Regions from separate parts of the Lactococcus sp. EKM203L genome, predicted to be linked through region 2. Evidence: predicted binding sites of a transcription regulator. Region 2 holds the regulator's gene; the other holds the start of a gene.
What was found. Region 2 encodes CtsR, which represses protease genes until heat stress. Its sites were predicted from a motif close to TTGGTCAAAAAAGGTCAAANA; they were not measured.
Positions count from the first base shown of each region.

Region 1: the regulator CtsR is predicted to act here: its motif matches at 2,891-2,911, upstream of clpB (ATP-dependent chaperone ClpB).

Region 1 covers NZ_JAALEQ010000001.1:534,129-541,255, reverse strand. The annotation lists gene purM (phosphoribosylformylglycinamidine cyclo-ligase) at 1-30, opposite strand, end outside; gene clpB (ATP-dependent chaperone ClpB) at 213-2,816, opposite strand; gene HFD15_RS02825 (hypothetical protein) at 3,004-3,810, opposite strand; gene HFD15_RS02820 (hypothetical protein) at 4,017-5,357, shown strand; gene HFD15_RS02815 (NADH dehydrogenase) at 5,390-6,013, opposite strand; gene purF (amidophosphoribosyltransferase) at 6,123-7,127, opposite strand, start outside.
Region 2 covers NZ_JAALEQ010000006.1:60,836-67,962, reverse strand. The annotation lists gene HFD15_RS10295 (adenine phosphoribosyltransferase) at 78-590, shown strand; gene rpoE (DNA-directed RNA polymerase subunit delta) at 807-1,370, shown strand; gene mltG (endolytic transglycosylase MltG) at 1,506-3,158, shown strand; gene greA (transcription elongation factor GreA) at 3,218-3,691, shown strand; gene HFD15_RS10275 (CtsR family transcriptional regulator) at 3,868-4,323, shown strand; gene HFD15_RS10270 (ATP-dependent Clp protease ATP-binding subunit) at 4,313-6,763, shown strand; gene hpf (ribosome hibernation-promoting factor, HPF/YfiA family) at 6,897-7,127, shown strand, end outside.

The DNA of each region.
Region 1 (7,127 bases), on a different contig from region 2:
TTTTGCATACGCATTCTCAGACACTGTCATTCTCCATTTTCTGATTTATTTTATTCTACTTCCATGTTAAATGATTTTCAAACATAAAAAAAGTTCCAGCGGGTAGTACTGAAACTTTTCGATTGAATCGTTCGGAAATAACAAATCATTTCAACTGTAATTGTCTATCAAATATAAAAAAACGCCAGCATCAGCTAACGGTTTTTTTCTATTTATTCAGCAATCGTTTGAATATCAAAGTCAATCTTGTTATCTACAAGCGTTACAATAACTTTTGATTTTGGTGGAATTTTTCCGCCGATAATCAGCTTAGCTAATGGATTTTCGATGACTTTTGTCAAATAACGTTTGAGTGGACGTGCACCATAAGCTGGTTCATAAGCATTTTCGGCAATCCAAACTTTTACTTCTTCACTCAACTCAAGTTGAACATCCATTTCTTCAAGACGATGTGAAAGTTGGCTAGTCATTTTAACGATAATATTCTTAATATCCTCAAGTGCCAATGGTTTGAAAAGAATGGTATCATCAATTCGATTTAGAAATTCTGGTTTGAAATGTGCCCGAAGTTGAGCCATCACGTTTTCAGTTGTTTCTTCCGAAATTTCACCATTTTCTCCAACATTATCAAGCAAATATTGAGAACCGACATTTGAAGTCATAATCAACACTGTGTTCTTAAAGTCAACGAGAACACCTTTAGAGTCCGTCAAACGGCCGTCATCCAAAACTTGCAACAAGATATTGAAGACATCTGGATGTGCTTTTTCGATTTCATCAAGCAAGATGATTGTATAAGGATTACGACGAACGGCTTCAGTCAATTGGCCTCCTTCATCGTAACCGACATATCCTGGAGGTGCTCCGACTAACCGAGAGACAGAGTGTTTTTCCATATATTCACTCATGTCAATCCGAACCATATGTTCTTCTGAATCAAAGAGATTTTCAGCCAAAGCTTTCGCGAGTTCGGTCTTACCTACCCCAGTTGGACCGAGGAAGAGGAATGAGCCAAGTGGACGATTAGGGTCTTGAATTCCTGCACGCGCACGGATAATGGCATCAGATACGGCTTCAACAGCTTCATCTTGTCCAACGACCCTTTGATGCAGTGTTTCTGGCAAGTGAAGTAATTTTTCACGTTCACCTTCAACCAATTTGGTAATTGGAATACCTGTCATGCGTCCAACCACTTCAGCGATTTGTTCTTCAGTGACTGATTCTTGAACTAAGGATAAATCATCTGATTTTGCTTTTTCTTCAATAGCTTTGAGTTCTTTTTCAATTTCAGGAATTTTACCATAACGAAGGGCTGCTGCTTTTTCTAAGTTTCCTTCATTTTGAGCTTCTTCCAATTCGTGGCGAGCATGTTCTAATTCATTTCGTTTTTCAGAAATATTGCCCACTTCTTTTTTCTCAGCTTCCCATTGAGCTTTGAGTTGATTATTTTCTTCTCGAAGTTCAGCAATTTCACCACGTATAATTTCAAGACGTTTCTTAGAAGCATCATCTCGTTCTTTTTTGAGGGCCGCTTCTTCAATTTCTAATTGCATCAAGCGACGATTAGCTTGGTCAAGTTCAGTTGGGAGTGAATTCATTTCTACACGAATTGTTGCACTGGCTTCATCAACCAAGTCAATGGCTTTATCTGGTAAAAATCGGTCAGTAATATAACGATTTGAAAGGGTTGCTGCTGCGACTAAAGCATTATCATGAATGGTCACTCCATGGTGAATTTCAAAACGTTCTTTTAGACCACGCAAGATTGAAATTGTATCTTCAACAGTAGGTTCAGTAACCAATACCTTTTGGAAACGACGTTCAAGTGCTTTATCTGTTTCCATGTATTTACGATATTCATCCAAGGTAGTTGCCCCAATCAAATGGAGTTCACCACGTGCAAGCATTGGTTTTAAAAGGTTCCCAGCGTCCATTGAACCTTCTGTTTTACCTGCACCAACAATCGTATGAAGTTCATCAATAAAGAGGATAATTTGTCCATCTGATTTTTTCACTTCATTAAGGACTGCTTTCAAACGTTCTTCAAATTCACCACGATATTTCGCTCCTGCAATCAGGGCACCCATATCAAGTGAAAAGATTGTTTTATCTTTCAGATTTTCAGGAACGTCTTTTCTGACAATCCTTTGTGCCAATCCTTCAACAATGGCTGTTTTACCAACCCCAGGTTCACCAATAAGAACGGGGTTATTTTTTGTTTTACGAGAAAGCACTCGAATGACATCACGAATTTCTTCATCACGTCCAATGACAGGATCTTGTTTACCTGATTTAACTTGAGCAACGAGATCTACCCCATATTTTTCAAGTGCTTTGTATGTTTCTTCTGCATTTTGACTGGTCACTTTATCACCTCCGCGTAATTTTTCAATTGCAGCTTGCGCTTTTGCTTTTGTTAGTCCATGGCTAACCAAATAACTGGTCAATGGATTTTGTTTTAATTCAAAGAGGGCAAGGAGAATAATCTCAGTTGATAAGTATTCATCGCCCTTTTTTTGCGCAATTTTGTCTGCTTCAGTAAATATTTGGAACAAATCTGGACTTAGGTTTTGACCATAAGTAATATTTGAACCTTCTACTGAATTAATTTTGTCAATTTCTTTTTCAATTAAATTTGTAAAGTCATCTAGGTCAATCCCTAAATCTTTATAAAAGTTCGCCCCAAAACTATTAGGTTGAACAAAAATTCGCCATAAATGTGGAACTTCAATCACTTGGTGATGACGAACTTGCGCAATTTGTTGCGCTGAACCAAGTGCTTCTTGCATCGTTGTTGTCATTTTTTCGATGTCCATAAAAACACCTCATTTCGATTTCATAGTTAGTAGTGATTATTATCTTTTTCTCACTACATTCTAATTATAATACTTTGGTCAGTAATGGTCAAACTTTTTGATTCGTTTTTTTGACTTTTATTATATACAAAAACTACTGACAATTTTTTGTCAGTAGTTTTAATATTTATAAGTAAAATCAGTTATTTCATGGATAAGCAATGCTTGCTGCTAAGCTTCCGTCAGGATTTTTAAAATTATATCTAACTGAAAGGTTGGCAATACCTATACTTTTAAAAATAGATTCGTTTTCATTAAATAGGGATGCTAAATTATTTTTCATTCCTACTATTTCATCAGGACTGACCACTCCCATATTTTGAGAAAGTGTAAAAGTAATAACGAGTGTATTACCACTGACAGTAACGATTGCCTTAGTAAAAATTCCTCCACTTTCAGAAATAATGTTTGAACTTTCTGCATTCATCCCATCAGCGAGTTCTTGCAAAGAATTATTTGAAGGATTTACTGACAAACTGACAGCATTCCAAGCGACTGCTTTATATTTCCAACCAATATTAATCAAGTTATTTTCTTCATTTGAATTACCAGTGTAGTTATGGGCACCAGATTGGGCATTGGGATTATAAGCAACGTATATCGGCAAATTTCCGCCTGAATAAAAAACTGCTTTTCCTTGATTATCCCACTTCCAGCCTTTATTTACCAAAGACTGCGCTTCATACTTACTTTTTGTGTAATAATGATCACCACCCACAGCATTGGGATTATAAATCCGATAAACCGTTGTCCCTTTATCTGGCGCTACCCAACCTAATCCTTCATCAGTCCAACCAACCTTAATATCAAAATCTCGTTCAGTTGCACTTGTAGTATAAAAATGCTCTCCGGTATTATGATTATATAGACGATAAACCAGGCTATCGGCACTCACTCGAAATCCCACAGCGATGGTGGTTCCAACTATTAATATAGCCAATAATATTTTTTTCATAATTTACTTCCTCCTTTGAAAGCGTTATTATTATGTTGCTAATATTATATTCTTTTGTTAATTTTTTGTCAATTTAATATTTTAGTTTTACAAAAAAACGGAAGAAGTCTCTTATTAGATTTTTATCAAAAAAAGTGAAGCTGTCTTTTTAATACACTTTGCCTTATAATGGATTTAGATGTCAAAATAGAAAAGATAGGAGAAAAATGACTCAACATCTAAATTCTTTGGGAAAGTCTGCCCTCTTAATATTAAGTAATACAATTATTGTCCTTCCATTCATGATTTTTATTCAAATTGCAAAAGGAACCTCGCTTCTTGCCCTCCTTCCTTTTTTGCTCTTTTATACTTTCAGAATGACTGGCGTATTCTTTATAAGGGGAATAAAAACAAGAATTAACAGCTATAGTCTTTTAAAAATTTCATTGTATGCCGGTTTACTTGGTTGCTTACTTGGTTTTATTGGTTCTTTCTACTTTCCTTTCTATACTTTATCCGGTATTCTTTTAGGAGTGAGTGCAGCTTGGTTGCCGATGTCAAACACTTCGGTAAATTATTATCTAAAAAATACTAACCAGCTTATCAAAGGAAAAACCTTAGTTAGCTTACTTTTATTTTTAGCCCTTGGCTTTTCTTTTGTCTTATCCCCTTCTCTAAAATATCCCCTGTTCTTTGTCTTCTATGGAATAGTTTATCTTCTCTCCTTCCAATTAGTTGGAAATTTGGACAATTACAAAGTTGATCCAAATGATTTAGAAAAAGCTTCATATAAATATCTTATTTTATTTGCTTTATTTTTTGTTTGCCTCTTTCTATTACGTTCAAGTCGATTACTTGCCAATAGTTTAGAATTTGATTATTTCATTTTCGGATTTTTCTTTTTGGTCACTCTCTATATTGTCGCTACGAATTTTTTCAAAAATAAAATTCAAAGAAATATCCCTCGTAAATTATCATATTTGACAGCTATTAATGGGGCAGTGGGAAATTATTTATTTCTTTTTTGTTCTTTGTATGTCGCTGGTTTTTATGGTCATCAGCATTTATTTTTACAGTTTTATCTTCCTTATGTTTTAGGAATTGTCTTTGCCTCTAAGGTCAAAAATTTACTTGGAAATAATGTCAAAACCTACTCTTTAATCGGCATTTTTCTAGGTTTACTTTTGATTGTTTTTAGTCCTCTATTTGCTCTAGGTTTATTCCTTACTAGCTTATTCAAAGGAAGTTTAAATTCAAGCTTAACTCAAGACTATGAAAGTACTATTAATATCGTTGAAGATAAACGGATCTGGGTAAAATATACCATTCAAAATATCGGAAGTATTCTTCACCAATTTTTGTTGATGCTTTTAGGTTCACTCATCATCATGAAAAACGGCTTATCTATCAAGACCCTGTTCGTTATTACTTCAACCCCTATTCCTACAGCTCGAAGTATTGAACTAATGAAATCATGGAATCTTATTGCTACGTCATTGATTATCTTAATTATCATCGCCTATCTTATTTATCCAAAAATAGTTCCACTTCTTAAAAAATCAAAGTAAATTAGAAAAACTCATGTCTAAACATGAGTTTTTTATTTAATACGAGAGGTCAGTGAACTTTCTTTTCCTTCGATAATTTTATGAATCTCTTTAGCAAATTGACTTCGTTTAATTGGACGATAACTTTTTAAGAAAGAAAAAATTGGAATTTTTATGAGTGGTTCCAATAGGCGTGCTGGAAAATAACTGCTTTTTCGTGAAGCATCATAGACAATTCCTGGAAAAACAGAAACAAATCTTGATTTCAAACGTTTTTGACCATAAGCCTCCACTTCTTTTTTAGCTCTCATATAGTCATTCATAAAAAAAGGACCATCATTTGCCGAAATAAAAAGACATTGATTTTCTGAGTTAACTATTGTATCAATAATTATTTTTGCTGGTTGAATACTATTTTTTTCATAAGTTGTTCCCTTTGATTTACTTGGAAATAGAATTCCTACCGCATCAATCACCCAATCTGATTTTTGTAAAAGTTCTTGCCAATCACCGGTTTCATTTAGATTAGCGGAATGATAGAGGACTGGCTCAACTAGATTATCTTTAGATTTACCATTTCTTGATAAACTGTGTAATTCATAATCCACAACTTGAGCAAGCTCTTTGAAAATACCTTGGGCAACTAGTCCTGTTCCTCCAACTATTGTAATAATCATTTGCTCACCTCACTTGCTTTTATTTCTTATCCTAACATATTAAAAGGAGTAATCTAAAATAATCGCTTTAGAATTTAGCTAAAAAAACTAGAGTGAATCCTCTAGTTTTCTATTTCACGCTATTTTTCGCTAACGATTCCAAATAGTCAGCTTCATAATCATAAAGCGGCGTTGGATATTCGCCATCAAAATATGACAAGCAAAGTTTATCATGACCAATCGCTTTGACAAGTCCTGTCTGGCTGAGATAGGTCAGACTATCTGCTCCGATAGCTTCTTTGATTTCATCAGTCGTGTGTGTAGCTGCGATGAGTTCATCACGATCTTGAATATCAATGCCATAAAAACATGGATATTTGAGAGCGGGACTGGCTATTGCCACATGAACTTCAGCGGCGCCTGCGTCTTTGAGGAGTTTGACAATGCGACGGCTGGTTGTCCCACGCACAATACTATCATCAACCATAATGACGCGTTTTCCTTCTACAACACCTCGAACAGCACTCAATTTCATGCGAACGCCTTGTTCACGAAGTTCTTGAGTTGGTTGAATGAAGGTTCTTGCCACATACTGATTTTTAATCAGGCCCATTTCGTAAGGCAAGCCAGATTCTTCAGCGTAGCCTGAAGCAGCACTGAGTGATGAATTAGGAACACCGATGACAATATCAGCATCAATTTGGGCTTCTTGGGCTAAAATTTTTCCTGAACGTTTTCTGGCAGTATGAACATTAACTCCAGCGATATTACTGTCAGGACGGGCAAAATAGATGTATTCCATTGAACAAATGGTCATGTTGATGCTGTCAGTAAATTGGTCCACATGAATGCCGTCATCATTAATTTCAATGATTTCACCGGGTTGAACATCTTGAATCCAAGTGGCGCCAACGACATCAAAAGCACAGGTTTCTGAGGCCACAACGAGCGCACCATTGCTCATTTTTCCGATTGAGAGTGGTCGAAATCCATTAGGGTCAAGGGCTGCGACAATTGAGTTTTCAGTCATAATGAGATAGGCAAAGCCACCTTTGACCGTATTGAGCGCTTCTTTGACTCTGCCCATAAATTCTGGATGATGACTACGGCGAATCAAATGCATGAGGATTTCTGT
Region 2 (7,127 bases):
ATAATAAAGCTGTCAGTAAAAATAACGAACTTATGTTAGAAAAAAGGAGCACTGACAATTCTGTCAGTAACAAAAACATGGAATTAAAAGACTATATTGCAACAATTGAAAACTATCCTAAAGAAGGCGTAGTTTTTCGCGACATCAGCCCTTTGATGGCAGACGGAAATGCCTATAACTATGCTGCTACCGAAATTGTTCAGTATGCAAGAGATAAAGAAATAGATATGGTTGTAGGTCCAGAAGCACGTGGTTTCATCATTGGATGTCCAGTTGCTTTTGCACTTGGTGTAGGATTTGCCCCAGTTCGTAAGCCTGGTAAATTACCTCGTGAAGTCATTGAAGCAACTTACGAAAAAGAATACGGAACAGACACACTCACAATGCATTCAGATAGCATCAAACCAGGACAACGTGTCTTGATTGTTGATGATTTGCTTGCAACTGGTGGAACAATTGCTGCTACAATTGAACTTGTTGAAAAAATGGGTGGAATTGTTGTCGGATGTGCGTTCCTTATCGAACTTGATGAACTTAAAGGTCGCGAAAAAATCGGAGATTACGATTATAAAGTTCTAATGCACTATTAATTTCTTTACTGTCGGTAGCCAATAAATGTTATTAGTATTCTTTTGATAAAAACAAGAGAGTATAGTTAAGCTAAAAGCAAGTAAACAGAGGTTTTTTGGCGTAAAATATTGACAGCAAGCTAATTTTGATATACACTATAAAAAGAAAATCCACATAGCGTTCGTTTTTTAGGAAATGAGCCTATATTTTATATTAGGAAAAGAGAGAGTAAAAACTTGAAAATTACAGCCTTAGAAGGACAAAAAATCTCAGAACTTTCAATGATTGAAGTTGCTCATGCTTTATTGGAGCAAAATGGCAAAGAAATGCAATTCTCTGAAATCATCAGAGCGATTCAAGATTATTTGGAAAAATCAGATGATGAAATTAAAGCTAGTATTTCTCGTTTTTATACAGAAATCAATACAGACGGAAGTTTCATTCCATTAGGAAATAATATCTGGGCACTTCGTTCATGGTACGCCATTGATGAGATTGACGAAGAAGTTATCGCTCTTGATGAAATTGAAGACGAAGAAGAAGAAAAACCAGCTAAAAAACGTAAAAAAGTCAATGCTTTTGGTATCGAAGACGAAATCGATCCAGAAGATGAAGAAGGCGCAAAAGAAACAACTGAAGAAGACATGTCATACGATACTCAAGCAGAAGACGAAGATAAAGATGACGTCGCTGCTTATGACGCAGAACTTGCGGAAGTTGAACTTGATAATGTAGATGAAGAAGTTGACATCGATGTAGAAGACGATGAAGATGATTCAGACGATACTGATGAAGACTAAAACACATAAAAGTGAGGCATCAGCCTCACTTTTATGAATATTCTCTTTTTATTTGTAAAAAATTAAAAGAACGGTTACAATTAGGAAAAGTAAAATTTTATTATTGAGCGAAAGCTAATCATAAGGAGAAAAAATTTGGTGGACAAAGAAACAACTGAATTTTCTCGAGGAAGTTTTAAAGAAAAAATACTTCGCCAACTTGAAGAAAATGCAGCGAAACAAGCAGAAACTAAGTTCCCAGACCCTGAAGATTTCGAACGTCCCAGCAGGAGTGACTCAGAAGAACCTGAGCGAAAAATCGAACCAAGGAAAGTTGATCTTGAGCCTTTCAAACTTCCCGTCTTTGATTTTCCAGCAGCGGATGAAAACGAAGAAGAACCTTTTGTAGAAAATGAAAACCTTTCAGAAGAAGGCGATTCATTGCGTCAAAATTTAGATGGAGTGGTTTCTGAGGAAATTCAAAACCAAGATATTCCTCCTCAATTTTCAAGAAGTGAATCAAAAGTTCAAGATGAAAAGGTTGAACAAGAACAATTTTCAGAAAAAAAAGAATCAGAAAAAATGGTTAAACATCAACCTTCAAGAAGAACCAACAGTTCTTCTAAAAAAACTTCTTCTAGCAAGAAAAATAAGAATAAGAACAAAAATAAGAAAAAGAAAAAAGTAACAGCAGGAAAAATCATTGCTGTGATTGTTGTTCTTTTAGTTTTAGTTGTTGGAGGAACTGGTTGGTATGGCTATAACTTTGTAAAATCTGGCATTCAACCTTTGGATTCTAAGAATGCAACAGCTAAGTCAATCAATATTCCTGCTGGTTCAAGTAGTAAGCAAATTGGTGAAATTTTGCAAAGACAATCCATTATTAAAAATGGAATGGTTTTTCAGTATTATACAAAATTTAAAAATTATTCAGAGTTTAAAAGCGGTTACTATAATCTTGCACCAAACATGAGCTTATCTACAATTGCTAGTAAACTTGAAGAAGGCGGAACAGAAAAACCTGTTGCTCCAACTTTAGGTAAAATTTTAGTTCCTGAAGGCTATACGCTAACACAAATTGCTAAAGCTGTGACAGTTAATAGTGGAAGCAATGAAAAGAATGCAAAAACGCCATTTTCTGAAGCAGACTTCATGAAAACCGTTCAAGACCCAACCTTTATCGCTAAAATGGTTAAGGCTTATCCTAAACTGTTCGCAAGCTTGCCAACAAAAGATTCAGGAATCAAATATCAGTTAGAAGGTTACTTGTTCCCAGCGACTTATGATTACACAAAATCATCGACAGTTGAATCAGTCATTGAAAATATGATTCAAGCAGCCAATACTCAGCTCACTCCTTACTATGATACAATTGCTCAAAAGAATTTGACTGTCAATGAAGTTTTGAGTTTAGCAGCTTTGGTTGAAAAAGAAGCCAACAATGATGATGATCGACGAAATGTTGCTGGAACCTTCTATAATCGTATGAATGCTGGAATGACTTTGGGTTCTAATCTGTCAATTCTTTATGCCGAAGGTAAACTTGGTGAAAAAACAAGTCTTTCAGAGGATGCTAATATTGACACCAACCTAGATTCGCCATATAATTTGTATGCAAATACTGGATTTGGCCCTGGTCCTGTTGATAGTCCAAGTTTATCATCTATTAAAGCAGTACTTGATCCTGCTCAAAATGACTACTTATACTTTGTTGCTGACGTAACAACAGGGAAAGTTTATTTTGCTAAAAACTTAGATGAACAAAATGCAAATGTTCAAAAATATGTGAATGATAAGATAAGTAGCTAAGCTATCATTAATTTAGATTTGATTAAAAGAGAAAAAAGTTTATAAAAAAGGAAAGAAATATAATGGAAAAAACATTCCCAATGACCCAAGAAGGGCTTGATAAATTAAAATTAGAACTTGAAAATTTAAAACTTGTGAAACGTCCAGAAGTCATTGACCGTATCAAAGTTGCTCGTAGCTATGGTGACCTTTCAGAAAACTCAGAGTACGAAGCAGCTAAAGATGAACAAGCCTTTATCGAAGGACGTATTTCAACTGTTGAAACAATGATTCGTTATGCTGAAATTGTTGATAACGCAAAAATTGCTAAAGACGAAGTAGCACTTGGTAAAAACGTAACTTTTGTTGAAGTTGGCGAAACTGACGAAGAATCTTATCAAATTGTTGGTACTGCTGAAGCTGACCCATTTTCAGGAAAAATTTCTAATGAATCACCAATTGCTCGAGTTTTGATTGGTAAAAAAATTGGAGACATCGTAAATGTACCACTTCCAGTTGGCGAAATGACAGTTAAAATTGTAAAAGTTGACTAATTATTTTAGAATATAATAAGTAAAAAAGCCGTTAGTAACGGTTTTTTTACTTTTCAACGCTTAAGTCTGTCAGTAAGTTAAAATTGCTATTTTTGGTAAAAATAATATTTTTCAGGTATAATAGTCAGTAATAGTCAAAGATTATTTAGAAAATGGATGAAAGAAAGGATGGAGCGATGGCAGGTCAAAAAAATACATCAGATATTATCGAAGCTTATCTGAGAAAGCTTTTAGAAGAAGCACAAGTCATTGAAATTAAACGAGCGGACTTAGCCAATCAATTTGATGTCGTGCCGAGTCAGATTAATTATGTGATAAAAACACGATTTACGGCCTCAAAAGGCTTTGATGTGGAATCAAAACGTGGTGGCGGTGGATACATCAAAATTGTGAAGTATCAATATTCTGCTCGTCATGAATTCTTAACGGCTCTTTACCAGAAAGTTCCAGCTAATCTCTCAAGTAAAGCTGCCCATGATATCGTTCAACTTCTCTTTGATGAGAAAGTACTGACAGAACGTGAGGGAAATCTACTTTTGTTAGTCATTACTGACGGAGCCATTAGTCCCTTTACTCGTGGTATAATGATGAAAAGTATAATAAACAGATTGGACCGTGACGATGAAATTTGAAAATATAAAATATACACCAACGCTTGACCGAATTTTAGAAAAAGCGGAAGAGTATGCTCACCAATATCAATATGGCACCATTGAAAGTGCTCATTTACTGGCTGCAATGGCAACGACCTCAGGTTCAATTGCATACAGCCTCCTTGCTGGAATGAATGTTGATTCTTCTGACTTACTGATTGATTTAGAGGATTTATCAAGTCATGTTAAGGTCAAACGTTCAACTTTACGTTTTTCACCTCGTGCAGAAGAAGTGATGACTGCGGCAAGTTTTTTAGCAATTCATAATAACTCAGAAGCCGTTGGAACAGAACACTTGCTTTATGCCCTACTTCAAGTAGAAGATGGATTTGGTCTTCAACTTCTGAAATTACAAAAAATCAATATTGTATCTTTGCGAAAAGAGCTTGAGAAAAGAACTGGACTCAAAGTTCCAGAAAGTAAAAAAGCTGTGACTCCAATGTCAAAACGTAAGATGGCAAAGGGAGTTGCAGAAAATTCAACGACGCCAACGTTAGACTCTGTATCCTCAGATTTAACCGAAGAAGCTCGCTTGGGTAAACTTGACCCAATGATTGGACGAGAAGCTGAAATTGACCGTTTGATTCATATTCTCAGCCGCAGAACAAAAAATAATCCTGTCTTAGTTGGAGAGCCCGGTGTTGGGAAATCAGCAATTATTGAAGGTTTGGCTCAAAGAATTGTCAATGGTCAAGTTCCAATTGGTTTGATGAATAGTCGAATTATGGCCTTGAATATGGCGACTGTTGTTGCTGGGACAAAATTTAGAGGTGAATTTGAGGATCGTTTGACAGCTATTGTTGAAGAAGTTAGCAGTGATCCAGATGTCATTATTTTCATTGATGAATTACACACAATCATCGGTGCTGGTGGCGGTATAGATTCTGTCAATGATGCCGCAAATATTTTGAAACCAGCGCTTGCTCGTGGTGATTTTCAAATGGTCGGAGCAACAACCTATCATGAATATCAAAAATATATTGAAAAAGATGAAGCTTTAGAACGCCGTTTGGCGAGAATAAATGTTGATGAGCCAAGTCCAGATGAAGCGATTGCTATTTTGCAAGGCTTACGTGAAAAATTTGAAGACTATCATCAAGTGAAATTTACTGACCAAGCCATTAAAAGTGCTGTAATGCTCAGTGTTCGTTATATGACTAGCCGAAAATTGCCTGACAAAGCCATTGATTTACTTGATGAAGCTGCAGCAGCAGTGAAAATTTCTGTCAAAAATCAACAAACAAAACGTCTTGATTTAGAAAAAGAATTAGCGGAAGCTCAAGAAGAATTATCAGAAGCTGTCATTAAACTTGATATCAAAGCGTCTCGTACAAAAGAAAAAGCAGTTGAAAAAATTGCTGACAAGATTTATAAATTCTCAGTAAAAGAAGATAAACGTCAAGAAGTTACTGACCAAGCTGTTGTTGCTGTTGCCTCAACACTGACAGGTGTTCCAATCACACAAATGACTAAGTCTGAAAGTGATCGTTTAATCAATCTTGAAAAAGAATTACACAAACGAGTTATTGGACAAGAAGAAGCTATTTCTGCCGTTTCAAGAGCCATTCGTCGGGCACGTTCCGGTGTTGCTGACAGCCGTCGTCCAATGGGTTCTTTCATGTTCCTTGGACCAACAGGGGTCGGTAAAACCGAACTTGCTAAAGCACTGGCTGACAGTGTGTTTGGTAGTGAAGATAATATGATTCGTGTTGACATGAGTGAATTCATGGAAAAACATTCGACTTCACGCTTGATTGGAGCTCCTCCAGGGTATGTAGGTTATGATGAGGGTGGTCAATTGACAGAACGCGTTCGTAATAAACCTTATTCTGTTGTTCTTTTAGATGAAGTCGAAAAAGCTCATCCTGACGTTTTCAACATCATGTTGCAAATTCTAGATGATGGCTTTGTGACTGATACTAAAGGTCGTAAAGTTGATTTCAGAAATACAATTATTATCATGACTTCAAACTTGGGAGCGACTGCTCTTCGTGATGATAAGACAGTTGGTTTTGGCGCTAAAAATATCACAGCTGATTATTCAGCCATGAAATCAAGAATATTAGAAGAGCTTAAACGTCATTATCGTCCTGAGTTTCTTAATCGAATTGATGAAAATATTGTTTTCCACTCATTGGAAAGTCAAGAGATTGAACAAATTGTTAAAATTATGAGTAAATCTTTGATTAAACGTCTGGCAGAACAAGATATTCATGTTAAACTCACACCGTCAGCGGTGAAATTAATTGCTGAGGTAGGTTTTGACCCAGAATATGGTGCACGTCCGCTCCGCAAGGCTCTTCAAAAAGAAGTTGAAGACCTTTTAAGTGAACAATTGCTCTCTGGTGAAATCAAAGCAGGTAATCATGTTTCAATTGGGGCATCTAATAAAAAAATTAAAATCGCTCAAATTGTTTGAGATGAAAGCTGTTTCATGTTATAATTAAATTAGAAATAAAGGAAAGGACAGTTCGAAAAGATTCAGAAGTCCTGAAAATTCCAAAAGTTTAAGGGCTTCATTGAAACAAAAGAACTGTTGAAGAGGTACTCTTATGATCAAATTTAATATCCGTGGCGAAAACGTCGAAGTGACTGATGCAATCCGCGCTTATGTTGAAGATAAAATCGGAAAACTTGATAAATATTTCAACGATGGTCATGAAGTAACAGCCTATGTTAATCTTAAAGTTTACAGCGAAAAACGAGCTAAAGTTGAAGTAACTCTTCCAGCTAAAAATGTCACTTTACGTGCAGAAGATACTTCACAAGATATGTATTCTTCC